Regions from separate parts of the Acidovorax sp. T1 genome, predicted to be linked through region 1. Evidence: predicted binding sites of a transcription regulator. Region 1 holds the regulator's gene; the other holds the start of a gene.
The links. Region 1 encodes FNR, which switches genes on or off when oxygen is low (the NO sensors DNR and NnrR bind a similar motif). Its sites were predicted from a motif close to TTGATNNNNATCAA; they were not measured.
Positions count from the first base shown of each region.

Region 2: a site for FNR is predicted at 3,571-3,584, ahead of CCX87_RS10455 (universal stress protein). Genes of this name have one in related genera too.

Region 1 is NZ_CP021648.1:2,476,358-2,484,018, forward strand. Features, by position in the region: gene CCX87_RS11595 (sensor domain-containing protein) at 1-1,154, opposite strand, end outside; gene CCX87_RS11600 (HD-GYP domain-containing protein) at 1,151-2,431, opposite strand; gene CCX87_RS11605 (sulfite exporter TauE/SafE family protein) at 2,619-3,356, opposite strand; gene hemN (oxygen-independent coproporphyrinogen III oxidase) at 3,387-4,769, opposite strand; gene fnr (fumarate/nitrate reduction transcriptional regulator Fnr) at 4,959-5,681, shown strand; gene CCX87_RS11620 (hypothetical protein) at 5,705-5,998, opposite strand; gene CCX87_RS11625 (FixH family protein) at 6,058-6,330, opposite strand; gene ccoG (cytochrome c oxidase accessory protein CcoG) at 6,406-7,661, opposite strand, start outside.
Region 2 is NZ_CP021648.1:2,250,510-2,258,170, reverse strand. Features, by position in the region: gene CCX87_RS10475 (long-chain fatty acid--CoA ligase) at 1-1,498, shown strand, start outside; gene CCX87_RS10470 (PilZ domain-containing protein) at 1,575-1,949, opposite strand; gene CCX87_RS10465 (hypothetical protein) at 2,209-2,685, shown strand; gene CCX87_RS10460 (2OG-Fe dioxygenase family protein) at 2,757-3,545, shown strand; gene CCX87_RS10455 (universal stress protein) at 3,666-4,103, shown strand; gene CCX87_RS10450 (tripartite tricarboxylate transporter substrate binding protein) at 4,146-5,132, opposite strand; gene bktB (beta-ketothiolase BktB) at 5,198-6,382, opposite strand; gene CCX87_RS10440 (SDR family NAD(P)-dependent oxidoreductase) at 6,475-7,236, opposite strand; gene CCX87_RS10435 (RluA family pseudouridine synthase) at 7,364-7,661, opposite strand, start outside.

The DNA of each region.
Region 1 (7,661 bases):
GGCAGACCGGTCAGAACATCGCTGTAGGCGAGCTCTTCAATGCGTTTTTGGGCCGCATGCTGCAGCGTGAGGTCTCGCATGAAGCCAATGCTTTGTACCAGTCGGCCTTCGTCATCGCGCAGTGCCACCCATGAGAGATGCACGGCGCAGTAGGCGCCATTGTCGCGAGGCAGCCAGAGCTCACCCTCCCAGAAGCCATCGCTATTCCAGCTCGCCAACACCTGCTCCATGAACGAGGCGTCGGCCCCACTGCCAAACAGGGACGTTGCCATACACCCCACAAAAGTGGCTGCACAGGGGCCCACCAATCGCTCGCAACCGGGGTTCATGCGCATCAGATGGTGCCGGCTGTCTGCAATGAAAATCGCATCCAGACTGGAATCGAAAACCCGTGCAGCCAGGCGCAAGCTGGCCTGCACTTCAGCCTGGCGGGTGATATCCCTGAACGAATACACACGCCCCACGGGGCGGCCATGGTGAAGTTGGGGCACAACGCGACGCTCCACCGTCATGCCACCGTGCAAGTGGAGGATGTCGGCGCTCTCCACCAGCGGCTCACGTTCAATGGCAATCAGGCGTTCCAGGTAGTCTTGGCGATCCACCACCCGGGAGGCCATATGGTCGTGCACCGCAGTGTCGTTGCGCTGCACCAGGAGGTCGCGGGGAATGCTCCAGATTTGCGCCAACTGCTGGTTGAAGGCGCGCACACGCCCGTCAAGACCGCACACCAGCATGCCGTCCGCCGCGGAGTCGAGGGTGGCGCGCAATTCTGAAAGCAGGGTCTCCAACTCCCGCTCTGTGGCCTCCTGGGCACTGCGATCGAGCATTGTCAGCATGAGAACCGCACGACCATTGCCTTGGTCCACACAGCAGACACGCCGATCGACCGGCACCAGCAGACCATCTGGCCGCAACACGCTCGTATGCGAGCGGATGCCCTGCGAAAGGGTGGCAATGGGCTCGGCCCAGAATGCGTGATCCTGGGGCGTTGCCGCCAGGCATGTCACCGGCTTGCCCACCATGTCACTTGCGGACCTGCCTGCCAGTTGCTCAGCCGCCCTGTTCGCCTGCAGGATGCGTAAGCTCTTGCCATCCACAAGCCACACCGCCTCCACCAGGCCGTCCAGCCAAGACTGCGGTGGGAACTGGCTCACGCTTGCGCCTCGTCAGTACCCGGGTCCACCGCGCGCTCAAAAAAATAGCAGATTCGCTTACGGGGCGAAAGATAGTCGAGGGCATCGCGAGGCAACTGGGCAGGTTTCAGGCTGCGTCGTATACCCAGTTCAGGCATCGCCTCCAGGTCCAGCACCGGGGCCTCATCCTTGGGAACCCGGGAATCGTGAACGATCACTTTGGGCCGTAGCGGTCTGGACGAGTTGACAGACACCACGATGGCGTAGCGGTCGTTGACAAGCTGGACCACCGATCCCGGAGGATACACACCCATCATCCGGATGAAGGCGCCCAGCACCACCGGATCAAAGCGGGATTTGAGCTGGGCAAACATCACCGACAGGGCTTCGTGGGGCGTCAAGGCATCCACACCTGCCGCGGGGTTGCACATCCGGTCGTAGTGGTTAACCAAGGCTAATATCTGGCCCGAACGTTGCATATCCTCGCCCACGAGATGCAGGGGAAATCCGCTACCGTCTGCCATTTCATGGTGCTGCGCAATCGCTGTCAGGACCGCATCAGACAAGCCCATCAATTGCGCGAAGGCGACTGACTGCCCTACGTGGGACTCATAACGCTGCCGCTCGGCCGGCATGAAGCCGGTGGTAGGCACCTTGAGCTTGCCCAGATCGTGCAGCAGCGCAGCGACACCGAGTTCGTGCAGGTCCAGGCTTTTCATGCCCAGTGCCTTGCCCAGCAAGAGGCTGATGACCATCACGTTCACAGGATGCAGTGCGCTGCTCTCGCCCACGCCTTCTGACAGGAGACGGATCACGGAGTCGCCGTTCTCCAGCAATTCCCTCAGGCAATCCGACACCACCGCCTCGCACTGGGTGCGAGCCAAGCCGGGTTGAACAGCAACCGTACGCTCCACCGCCTGGTATTGCCGCGTGGCGCTCCCGAAGCGCTGGTTGCACGCGGCCAGCACCCGGTTCTGAAACTGCAGGTGGGCACGGTTCTGTGCCGCAACGGAATCCACGCCAGCGGAAATGTGCGCCACGGCGTCTGCGACCGAATCCGCGTCAAGGGTGTCGGGCGCGTTGCCGGGGAGCGCATCCAGCGCATACACTTCCGGATCGCTTTTCTGGGGGAAGTAACGAACCTCTGTGAGGCCCAGCTCCCTGATCGTGGCAATCTGGTCTGTAGACGCGATGCGAAAGCGGCTCACCGGGAACGGATGACGCATCCAGCCCAAATCGAGCTGAACGTACATGCCGACACGAAGCTGGCTGGTATCAATGAAGAGGGAGGAATTCACGACATAAGAGGCGAAACATGGTGATATGAATTCCACCAATGGTTACAGCAATTATCACCATTTCGCCATCCATCCCGCAACTCGCAGCCAAAAAGCTGCACTGTCGGGCAACACTGCGCCACAAAACAGACGAAAGAACCTGCGACTGCTGCCCAGCGCTACTCCGCTCATGCCTGGAAACTATCGACTACCGGCACCAGAGCGAGGGTTTGTAGACCAGGTCCATCCACAACGCCCAGCCTGCAACCCCCACCAGCAATGCGCCCGCCAGACGCGTTCCCCAACTCGCCCGCACGGCATTGAGGTGTGAACGCAACTTGCCCCATACCCAGGGGCCGCCCACCAGCCACAGGCCACTGCCCACACCAAACAGCGCCATGGTGGCAGCGCCCTGCAGCGCGCCCCCGCTGAGCGCTGCAACCAGTAACGCAGAGTAAAGCAATCCGCAGGGCATAAGCGCCCAAAGCACCCCCGCCACCATCAGCCCGCCCGGTGCACGGACAAGGGGTTGCACGCGGCGCCAGGCTGTGCGTCCGGCCTGCTCCACCCAAGCAGGCTGGCGCGCCTGCACCATCATCATCAGGCCCCATGCCATGACCGCAACATGCATCAGGGTCCATACCGGACTTAGGGCCATGGTTTGCTGCGTCAGCCAAGCCAGGCTGTCCATGGCCAGCGCCGCCAAGGCACCCGCCCCCGCATAACCCGACAGGCGCCCGAGGTGGAACGCTAGCAAGCGGTGCGGCAGCGCGCCCCGGGGATGCCACTGCACCGGCCGAGCGGTGAGGTCCCCGGCATCACTGGTGATCGAACACGTCGCCCCTGGACCCACAAGCGCACCACAAGGTGCAGAGCACATGGCCAAGCAATGGGGCCCTCCGGCGAGCCCCATGATCAAGGCCGTTACGGCGAGTGGCGCAAGCATGAAACCTGATACTCCGTTGGATTGGTCACCCTAGATGATGCGCGAAAACCTCGCCCGATTGCGGTCAGCCTGCAAATAGCGGTCAAACACCATCGCGATGCCGCGCACAAAAAACCAGCCCATGGGCGTCACCTTGACGCCCTCGGAATCCAGCACGACAAGGCCTTGCTCGGCCATGGTCTCCAGTTGCTCCAGCTCCGGCGCGAAATACGTCCGAAAATCAATGAGCCACGCCTGCTCCATGGGCTCGAACTGCACTTCGCCCTGGCACATGAGCGCCATGATGACCGCCCTGCGCACCAGGTCGTCGCGGTTCAGTGCCAATCCTCGCACCACCGGCAAACGTCCCTGGTCCAGATGGTCGTAATACTCCTCCAGCGACTTGGCGTTCTGACTATAGGTGGCCCCCACCCTGCCGATCGCTGACACACCCAGGGCAATGAGATCGCAGTCGGGCTGTGTGCTGTAACCCTGAAAGTTGCGGTGCAATCGCCCCTGCCGCTTGGCAACAGCCAGGGCGTCGGTAGGCAGGGCAAAGTGGTCCATGCCCACGTACACATAACCTGCGTCCATGAAGGCATCGAGCGAGCGCGACAGCATGGTCACCTTGGCGGATGCGGCGGGGAGCTCCGTCGAAATGATGCGTCTCTGGGGCTTGAAGCGGTCGGGCAGATGGGCATAGGCATACAGGGCGATCCGGTCGGGGCGCAATTGCGCCACCTGCGCCAACGTGCGGTCGAACGACTCGGGCGTCTGGCGCGGCAGTCCGTAGATCAGATCCACATTCACCGACTCAAAGCCCAAAGCGCGAGATGCCTCCACCAGCGCAAACACCTGCTCTGCCGGCTGGATGCGGTGCACCGCCTTCTGAACCTCGGCATCGAAATCCTGCACGCCGAAGCTCAGCCGGTTAAATCCCAGCTCCGCCAGCACCGCCAGGCGCTCCGCGGTGACAGTGCGGGGATCGACCTCGATGGAATACTCACCACCCGGCGCGAACGTGAAGCTGCGCCGCAACGTTGCCATGAGTTGCCGCAGTCCGTCATCCGAGAGAAAAGTGGGCGTGCCGCCACCCAGGTGCAGCTGACTGACCACCTGCCCGGTGCCGCAGTGGGCTGTGTGCAGATCGATCTCGCGGCTGAGGTAGCGCAAATACACATCGGCACGGTCATGGTGCTTGGTGATGATCTTGTTGCATGCGCAGTAGTAACACAGCGATTCGCAAAACGGAATGTGGACGTACAGGGACAGTGGCAGTGCCATGGCCGTGGTACCCACCCGGCGCTGCGAGAGCGCCAGCACGTAGTCTTCGTGCCCAAACGCCTCCACAAACCGGTCCGCGGTGGGATAGGAGGTATAACGAGGCCCTGGCACGTCAAAACGGCGCAGAAGTTCTGGTGAAACAGCGGTCATGGGAAAATATCCTTGCGTGCACCAGTACTGTGCCGTACCCTTCAATCGACGTCCTTGACCTTAATCAAGAGCACGAAGGGACGCAGCGGTGACAATTTGATTCATATCAGCCACCGGGTCGCAGCGCGGGACAATTGCGTCCCAACAGACATCAGCCAACTATCCCGGCCCAACCAGGTTCCAGTGTCCATGAATCCGCAAACCATCAAAGTCGCCTGCTCCAACTGCAACCTGCGAGAGCTGTGCATGCCCGTGGGTTTGAACGACCAGCAGTTGCAACGCATTGATGACATCGTGGCTGTGCGACGAAAAATCAAGCGTGGCGGCACCCTCTTTCGCAATGGAGAGTCATTCACCTCTCTTTATGCCATTCGCACCGGTTTTTTCAAGACCTGCGTCGCCACTGAAGACGGGCGTGACCAGGTCACGGGTTTTCAGATGGCCGGTGAAATCATCGGGCTCGACGGCATCGTCAACGATCACCACACCTGCGATGCCATCGCCCTCGAAGACGCCGAAGTGTGCGTCATGCCCTTCGATCGCATCGAAGAACTGTCGCGTGAAGTCAATGCCCTGCAACACCATGTTCACAAGATCATGAGCCGCGAAATCGTTCGCGAGCACGGTGTAATGCTTTTGCTCGGCAGCATGCGCGCGGAAGAACGCCTCGCTGCGTTCCTTCTCAATCTGGTGCAACGCCTGCACGCCCGTGGGTTCTCGCAATCCGAGCTGGTATTGCGGATGACGCGGGAAGAAATTGGCAGTTACCTGGGACTCAAACTGGAAACCGTGAGCCGCACGTTCTCGAAATTTGTGGAGGACGGCACCGTGGAAGTCAAACAGCGCCATGTCCGCATTCTGGATACCGAGGCCCTCAGGCGCATCGTCAACAATCAGCAGGCCTGCCACTGATCGTCATACAGAAATGTGCCCCCTTACGGGCACGATGAAACCTTGTGGCAATCGTCCGGCCGTGCCTCTGGGGGCACCGGGCAGCGGTTGAGTTCAAAGGATGACATGGACAGCAGTGTCGTCAGCGCACTGGCAAGCATGGTAACAATCCAGAAGACAAAGAACGCAAGGGTATAAACGCCCTGGCGCGACAGCGTCAATGGCTGGCCAAACCAATGCAGATCCTGCGGATCCACCATGGCAAAAACCAGCATTTCCAGAATGCCCGCCACCAGAAAGGCAGGCCATGCAATCCACATCAAGCGTTGTTTCCACATCGTCTTGTCTCCTAAGATTTTTCTGAAGTGATGTGCATCCACCAGGCTGGCATTGAATCTCAGCGAGGTTGGTCCCCGGCAGGTGTCGCCGCGTGGTTGCGGGCCTTGAGTGCCGGGGCCAGGCTTTTTTCAGGCTGCGCCAGCGTCTGGTTGATCTCCATTCCCTTGCGGTAATAGTCTTCCTCAACGACAGGGTCCGGCCGACTGACGGCGAGCCACAACGTGACGAATCCGGCAATCACCACAATGACCGGCCCGGCAATCACCAGCCAGACATGACCAAACTTCCACCAAGGCTGCGGTTCAGAAGCAACAACGGGGCTGGATGACATAAAACCTCCTCAGCTTGTCAGCAATACAGATCACAAGACACCACGGAACCTGCAGTGACCTGCAGTGACCTGCATTTAACGCGGCACCAGGAAAATGGATTTTTCGGTCACTTTGCCACCGCCTTCCAGTGCCGAAATATCGAAATGAATCGCATGGGAACCAGGAGCCGCCGATCCATAAGGAATCTGGAGTCGCACGGCCACCCAGCGGGATTCTGCGGCGCCAATGTCGACCTCCTGCTCAGAGGCCACTTCAAGGCCCTCCAGCCCGTTCGCTGAAATGCGATAGCGCTGCGCGGCCTCGGTGGCATTCATGATTTGCAGCCGATAGACATTTTCCAGCTTACCCCCGGCAACAATGCGGGACAAGGCGGCACGGTCACGCACGATATCCACTTTCAGGGGGGTGCGCGTTGTCAAGCTGGCCAGCATGCCCACGCACAAGGCCACCAGAACCGCGGTGTAAATGAGCACGCGGGGGCGCAAGACATGCCGCAGGATTTGCGATTGGCTCCAGCGATTGAGCACACCATTCTGGGTCGAATACCGTATCAACCCCTTGGGGTAGTTCATCTTGTCCATGACGGTGTTGCACGCATCCACGCACAGGCCGCAGCCGATGCACTCATATTGCAAACCCTTGCGGATGTCGATGCCCACCGGACATACCTGCACACACAGCGTGCAGTCGATGCAGTCGCCCAGGCCCTTGGCCTTGTAATCCACCGTCTTGACCCGGGGACCACGCGGCTCGCCTCGGGCTTCATCGTAGGTCACGATCAGCGTATCGCGATCGAACATTGCGCTCTGGAACCGCGCATAGGGGCACATGTATTTGCACACCTGCTCCCGCAGAAAGCCCGCGTTGCCATAGGTGGCCAAGCCATAGAAAACCACCCAGAAAATCTGCCAGCCGCCGGAAAAAGCCAGCAACTCGGGACCCAGTTCCCGGATCGGCACGAAGTAACCCACAAAGGTGAATCCCGTCCAAACGGACACTGTCACCCACACGGTTTGCTTCAGGAACTTCTTGCGGATCTTCTCGAAAGTCCAGGGACTCGCATCCAGTCGCAGACGCGCACTGCGATCACCCTCGATCTTGTGCTCTATCCACATGAACATCTCGGTGTAGACCGTTTGTGGACACGCAAATCCGCACCACAAGCGACCGGCCACCGCCGTGAACAGAAACAGCGAGAGCGCCGAAATGATCAGCAACCCCGTCAGGTAAATGAAATCCTGCGGGTAAAGGACCAGTCCAAAAATATAGAACCGGCGGGCCCCCAGATCAAACAGCACCATCTGGCGCTGGCCCCACTCAAGCCACGGCA
Region 2 (7,661 bases), 230 kb from region 1:
CGTGCAGCGCGGCAACCGCGTGGTGCTGTGCATGCAGAACTGCCCGCAGCTGGTGATGGCGCACTTTGCCATCCTGCGCGCGAATGCGGTGGTGGTGCCAGTCAACCCCATGAACCGGGCCGAAGAGCTCAAGCACTACATCACCGACCCCGACACCAAGGTCGCCATCACCACCGCCGACCTGGCCCCCGAGCTGGCTCAGGCCAGCAGCGCACTGCCGCCGGACGAGCGCCTGGCGCACCTGGTGGTGACGCAGTTCACCGATGCGTTCGATGCGGATGTCGCAGGCCCCGATGCACCGCCCGACGCCTGGCGCGAGTGGCTGTGCACCCGCCATGCCTTGCCTGCCCTTGAAGGTGGTCAGGCGCACGCCTGGGCCGATGCGCTGGCCTGCACCGCCGCGCCGCCCGCGCTGGCGGTGGGCCTTGGCGATCTGGCGCTGTTGCCCTACACCAGCGGCACCACCGGCCTGCCCAAGGGCTGTATGCACCTGCACCAAAGCATCATGCACAACGCGGTGGCCAGCACCTTGTGGGGCAACGGAACGGCCGACAACGTGACGCTGGCCGTGGTGCCCATGTTTCACATCACGGGCATGGTGAGCGTGATGCACGCATCCATCCACATGGGCGCCACGCTGCTGGTAATGCCCCGGTGGGACCGCGACCTGGCCGGGCGCCTGATTTCGCGCTGGCAGGTGACCAACTGGACCAACATCCCCACCATGGTCATCGACCTGCTGGCCAGTCCGAATTTCGCGCAGTACGACCTCTCCAGCCTGGTTTATATCGGCGGCGGCGGCGCGGCCATGCCGCAGGCGGTGGCGCAGCGCCTGCTGGACTGCTATGGCTTGCGCTATACCGAAGGGTATGGCCTGACCGAAACGGCGGCGCCGTCGCACACCAACCCGCCCGACAACCCCAAGCAGCAGTGCCTGGGCATTCCCTTCATGGGCACGGATGCCCGCGTGATCGACCCCGAAACCCTGCAGGAAATGCCCGTGGGCGAGCAGGGCGAGATCATCATCCACGGCCCCGAGGTGTTCGAGGGCTACTGGAAGCGGCCCGATGCCACGGCTGCGGCCTTCATCGAGTTCGAGGGCAAGCGCTTCTTCCGCTCGGGGGATCTGGGCCGCATGGATGAGGACGGCTACTTCTTTTTGACCGACCGGCTCAAGCGCATGATCAATGCCAGCGGCTTCAAGGTGTGGCCGGCCGAGGTGGAGGCTCTAATGTTCCGCCACCCCGCTGTTCAGGAGGCCTGCATCATCGCCGCCAAGGACAGCTACCGGGGCGAGACCGTGAAGGCCGTGGTGGTGCTGCGCCCCACGCACCAGGACACCACCGAGCAGCAGATCATCGACTGGTGCCGCGAGAACATGGCGGTGTACAAGGCGCCGCGCATGGTGCAGCTGGTGAACGCGTTACCCAAAAGCGGCAGTGGCAAGGTGATGTGGCGGCTGCTGCAGGAAAAAGAGGCGCCAGAAACAACTCGCTGAAGCAGCCGATCTCAAGGGCTGATCGTTGGTTTTCAGCCGGTGCAGCGTTCAACTGCACGCCGCCCTGGCTTGCACCTCAGTGCGCCGATGCCGCGTGCATCAGCTCGGCCAGATCGCGCTCGAGCAGTGCGGGGTCGCCCAGTTGCAGCTCGATCAGGCGGCGCAGGTGGGTCACGCTGTCCAGTTCAATGCCCCGGCACAGCAGCCCCGTGTGCAAGCCCTCCACATGGGCCACTTCGGTGGACATGGCAATGTGGTTGCCGGTTTCGGCGAGTGCCAGTGTCAGTTGGCACCGCATTCCGGTGCGAAGCTGTACGTGGGCGGGGACGGTAATGAGTGCGCCCTTGAGCGAAAGGTCCAGCACATGCACGCTGAACGTATCGGTGGCGGTTGCGAGCAGGGCCGGTGCATCAAAACTGACGCGGATGAAGTGGCGGCGTTCATAGGGCATCGCGGTCTCCTGGCCTGGCGGGGATGGCCCCATGCTACTGCAGCCCATGCCGCAAGCCCATCGTTGCAGGATGTGCAATCTGTTGAATGCTACCAAAAACATAGCTGTAGGCGCTTGTAGATAAAGCGCAGCAGCCATTTTTCATCAGTATCATTGCGTTGTTGTTCACCATTTGCTTACATCTTTTGCGCAGCATCTGACGATCAGCACCGCCGATCTTGTTACAACTGGGCTGTCTTTTAATCCACCAGGATCTACCATGAATCTCACTTTTCGTCACCTGATGTCCGGGGCTGCCACGGCGTTGCTGCTGGTTGCCGCTGCGGGCGCCCAGGCCCAAACCTATTTCAACTCCACCGTGGGCGGGCAGCTGGCGCCCGGCGTGTATGGGCGTATCGACATTGGCAATGCGCCGCCGCCCCTGATTTATGCCGAGCCCATGATCATCCAGCGGCCTGCCGTGATGGTGCCGCGCTCCCCGATTTACCTGTATGTGCCGCCGGGGCATGCCAAGAACTGGGGCAAGCACTGCGCCCGCTACAACGCCTGCGGACAGCCGGTGTACTTTGTGAAAGAGCCGGTTCGTGGCCAAAATTACGGTGGCCGTCCTGGCAACGACCGTAGGGATGACCGTCGCTGGGACGATGGTCATCGTGGCGCCGGCAAGCATGACCGGGGCGACCGCCACGACGGGCGGGGTGAAGGCCGTGGCAAGGGCCACGGGCAGCGCGACTGATCTGCCCGTCACCCGTGAGCGCCGGGGCCTGCGGGCCCGGCCTCGCCGCATCGGCGGTTAAGCTCTGAGGAATGGCTGAAGTCACTTTTTCTCCTCCTTTCACCCGTCCCGATGGGGTGGCCGAGCAGTTGCGCAACACCGGCTACGCCGTGCTGTCGCCGCCCGATGTGGCTGCGTGGTCTGGTTGCTCCTTGGCAGACCTGCAGGCGCTGGCCGCCGACTGGGCCGCGTTGCCCCCCGACGATTTCCTGAAAGACGGTGGCCGCTACCGCCGCCGTCGCCATGCCTGCTTTGAAGTGGTGCACGGTGACGTGGTGCAGGTGCCGCACCGGGCGCACTGGCAGCCGCTGGAATACAACGCGCTGCATGGCGGCATGGAGCGCTGGTTTGCTCCCATGGCGCCCGAAACGGTGGCGCAGCCCGTGTGGACGCAGCTGCTGGCGGCGCTGGCGGCCTTGTCCGACGCGGTGTTTGCCGGCCCCGATGCGCCCGTGCGCTGGTTTGTGGAGGCGCACCAGTTTCGCATCGACACCACCGATGGCATTGGCCGCCCCACGCCCGAGGGCGCGCACCGCGACGGTGTGGACCTGGTGGCGGTTTTTCTGGTGGCCCGCGACGGGGTGAAGGGCGGCGAAACGCGCGTGTTTGAAGCCACGGGCCCGGCGGGCCAGCGTTTTACCCTGAGCGCGCCCTGGTCGCTGATGCTGCTGGACGACGCTCGCATGATCCACGAGACCACGCCCATCCAGCCCGCGCTGCCAGGCGGTTACCGCGACACGCTGGTGGTGACCTGCCGACGCGGGAGCTTTCAGGGCGCGGATGTGGTGGCCCAGCCCCGAACGCAGGCCGCGTTGCCATAACGCCATGGCGCCACGACACCTTGATTTGATGCGAATCAAGACGCACAGTGTGGTGGGCCGCCACACTGGAGCCCTGTTTCCAGGCCATCGCCTGGCCCCATCAACTTGAGGAGAAGCACCATGTTCAAACACATTCTGGTTCCTGTGGACGGCTCCAACACTTCCATGCTCGCGGTGTCCAAGGCTGCGGCCCTGGCCAAGACCTTTGGCAGCGCCGTGACGGCGCTGTATGTGATCGATCCGTATCCCTTCACGGGCGTGGGGGCTGATTTCGCCTATGGCCAGGCGCAATACTTGAGCGCTGCCACGGCAGAGGCCAACAGCGCTCTCGATGCCACCAAGAAAGCCATGGCCGAGGCCGGCATCCAAGTCACTACGGTGGTGGGCGAAGGCCACGCGGTGCACGACGGTATCCTGCGCGCACAGCAAAGCACGGGCGCCGACCTCATCGTGATGGGCTCGCATGGCCGCCGGGGCCTGGAAAAACTGATGCTGGGCAGCGTCACCCAGCGGGTGCTGGGCGTGGTGCATATCCCGGTGCTGGTCGTAAGAGACTGAGCCTGCCAGGCCACCGGGTGCGTCCCCCTCGGGGGAGGGGGGCTACTCAATCTTTGCGCCTGAGGCTTCCACGATGCCCTTCCATTTGGTGTAGTCGGTCTTGAGCAGGGTGCCGAACTGCGCCGCCGACATGGCTTCGGGCTCGGCGCCCTGGGACTGGATGGCGGCTTTCATGTCGGCCATGGCCAGCAGCTTGTTGATTTCAGCGTTGAGGGTGCTGACCACGCTGGCGGGCGTGCCGGCGGGGGCGAAAACGCCATACCAGGTGCTCACGTCAAAGCCCTTGAACCCCGATTCGGCCACGGTGGGCACATCGGGCAGCGAGGAGCTGCGCTTGGCCGAGGTGACCGCCAGCGGGCGCAGCTTGCCCGATTTGATCTGGCCCATGGCCGAGGGCAGTGACGACACCAGCAGGTCCACATTGCCCGCCAGCGCGTCGATCAGCGCGGGGTTCGAGCCCTTGTAGGGAATGTGGCTCAGCTTGATGCCTGCGGCTTTTTCAAACAGGTCGCCCGCCAGGTGGATGGACGTGCCGTTGCCGGGCGAGCCATAGGTGATGGTGCCGGGCGCAGCCTTGGCAGCGGCCACCACATCGGCCAGGGTCTTGAACTTGCTGTTGGCGCTGGTGGCAATGATCACCGGCGTCCAGGCCACATGGGCCACGGCGGTCAGGTCCTTGGTGGGGTCCCAGGGCAGGTTCTTGTAGAGCCAGGGGCCGATCACCAGGTTGTCCTTCTGGCCCATCACGAGGTCGTAGCCCGTGGGCGCGGCCTTTACCGCCTCGCCGATGCCGATGGTGCCGCCGGCACCCGCCTTGTTGTCGGCCACCACGGTCCATTTGGTGCTTTCGGTGAGCTTGGTGGCCACCAGGCGCGAGAGGATGTCGGTGCCGCCACCGGGCGGGAAGGGCACGATCAGGCGGATGGGCTTGTTGGGGTAGGCGGCCGCCGGTGCGGGCGCCTGGGCATGGGCCGTGGTGGCTCCCAGGGCGAGGGCGAGGGCGGTGAAGGAAAGCAGCGTGCGAATCATCAAAAAAAGTCTCCGTCAGATAAAAGCAGCCGGGGCGGCCCTGGGCCGCCCGCGGTGGGCAAGGGTCAGATGCGCTCAAAAATGGCGGCAATACCCTGGCCGCCGCCAATGCACATGGTCACCAGTGCGTAGCGGCCCTGGATGCGCTGCAGCTCATGGATGGCCTTCACGGTGATGAGCGCCCCCGTGGCGCCAATCGGGTGGCCCAGCGAAATCCCCGAGCCGTTGGGGTTGACCTTGGCCGGGTCCAGCCCCAGGTCGCGCGTGACGGCGCAGGCCTGGGCGGCAAAGGCCTCGTTGGCCTCGATCACATCGAGGTCGTTCACCGTGAGGCCGGCTCTTTTGAGCGCCAGTTGCGTGGCGGGCACGGGGCCGATGCCCATGTATTTGGGGTCCACACCCGCGTGTGCATAGGCCACCAGGCGCGCCAGGGGCTTGGCGCCACGGGCCTTGGCGGCACCGGCTTCCATCAGCACCACGGCAGCGGCGGCGTCGTTGATGCCCGAGGCATTGCCGGCGGTGACGGTGCCGTTTTCCTTGAGGAACGCGGGGCGCAGCTTGGCCAGGTCTTCCATCGTGGCGCCGGGGCGGAAGTGCTCGTCGGTGGCGTACTGCACGTCGCCCTTGCGGCTCTTCAGGGTGACCGGCACGATCTGGTCCTTGAAGACACCGCTTTGCGTGGCGCGCTCGGCACGGTTGTGGCTTTCCACGGCCAGCTTGTCCTGGTCTTCGCGGGTGATGCCCCACTTGGCGGCGATGTTCTCGGCCGTTACGCCCATGTGGATGTTGTGGAAGGGATCGTGCAGTGCGCCAATCATCATGTCCACCATCTTGGTGTCGCCCATGCGGGCGCCCCAGCGCATGTTCAGGCTGGCAAACGGCACGCGGCTCATGTTTTCGGCGCCACCGCCAATGGCCACATCGGTGTCGCCCAGCAAGATGGACTGGCTGGCGTTCACGATGGCCTGCAGGCCCGAGCCACACAGGCGGTTGACGTTGAAGGCGGGCGTGCCTTCGCCGCACCCGCCGTTGATGGCGGCCACGCGCGACAGGTACATGTCCTTGGGCTCGGTGTTGACCACATGGCCGAACACCACATGGCCCACATCCTTGCCTTCCACGTTGGCACGGGCAAGGGATTCGCGCACCACGAGCGCGCCCAGTTCAGTGGGCGGCACATCTTTCAGGCTGCCACCAAAGGTGCCGATGGCGGTGCGCACTGCGCTGACGACGACGACTTCACGGGTCATGGGAATGTCCTTTCAGAGTGATTTCAGATCAAATGTGCCGCCAGTGCTTATGTATAAAGCGCCTGCAGCTATTAAAAACGAAGCGTGCCGACTCAGGCATCGCGCACGTCGGCCACCGGGTGGGTGCCGAAGTCTGCGCGCTCCAGCCAGGCCAGCACGCGGGTAGCGGCGTCGGCAGGCGATGTGAGCTGGCCACCCGTCTTGAGGTTGGCAAAATTGGGTGCATCCGGGAACGCGGCGGGGTCGGTGCCGCGCAGTTGCTGCTGCATGTCGGTGTCGATGACGCCCGGCGCCAGCGAGCACACCTTGGCGCCCTGGGGCTTGAGGGCTTCGTCCAGTGCCACGCAGCGCGTGAAATGGTCCATGCCCGCCTTGGCGGCGCAGTAGGCTGCTTGCGAGGCGATGGCACGGCGGCCCAGGCCCGATGAAATGTTGAGCACCTTGCGCGGCACGGCCCAGCCCTCGGTGGCGCCCAGGAAGGCGGCCGTGAGCAGCATGGGCGCCTCCAGCCCCACGCGCAGGGCGTTGGCAAGGTCGGCTGGGGCGCTGGCCGACAGCGGCGCGATGCGCGGGATGACACCGGCGTTGTTGATCAGCGTGGCGCTGGCAAAGGCAGCGGGGCCCTGGGCCGTGAGCCAGTCGCGCAGCGCGCGCGCGGCCTGCTCGCCTTGGGACAGGTCTTGCTCCCATTGCTCCAGCGTGGCACCGGCCTGGCTTGCCGCCTGGGCGAGCTCGGCATTGCGGTGGCGTGAGATGCAGACCAGTGTGTGGCCGGGGCGCAGCAACTGGTGCGCCATGGCCAGGCCCATGCCGCGCGATGCGCCGGTGAGGAGGGTGAGGTGGTTCAAAGGCATCCTGCCATGGTACTGCGGGAAGCCTACAGCCTGCTGTCGCCGGGCGGCTGGGGTTAGTGAAAAACCCGGTAACTATCAAAATAATAGCTGTTTGCGCAATGCAGGCAGGCGCTACAGGCCGATTTGGCTAAAACTCGGCGGCCCATTCCAGGGTGAGCAGCGCACCCGTCACCGGGTGCGTGAAAGCCAGGTGGCTGGCATGCAGCATCAGGCGCGGGGCCTGTGCCTGCGTGATGGCGTCGGCATAGAGCATGTCGCCCAATATGGCGTGGCCGATGGCCGCCAGGTGCACGCGCAGCTGGTGGGTGCGGCCTGTCACGGGCTCCAGCTCGATCCGCGTGGTTTGGGCGGCCGCGTCATGCGCGAGCGCGCGCCAGCGTGTCAGGCTGGGCTTGCCCAGGGTGTGGTCGATCACGCGCAGTGGG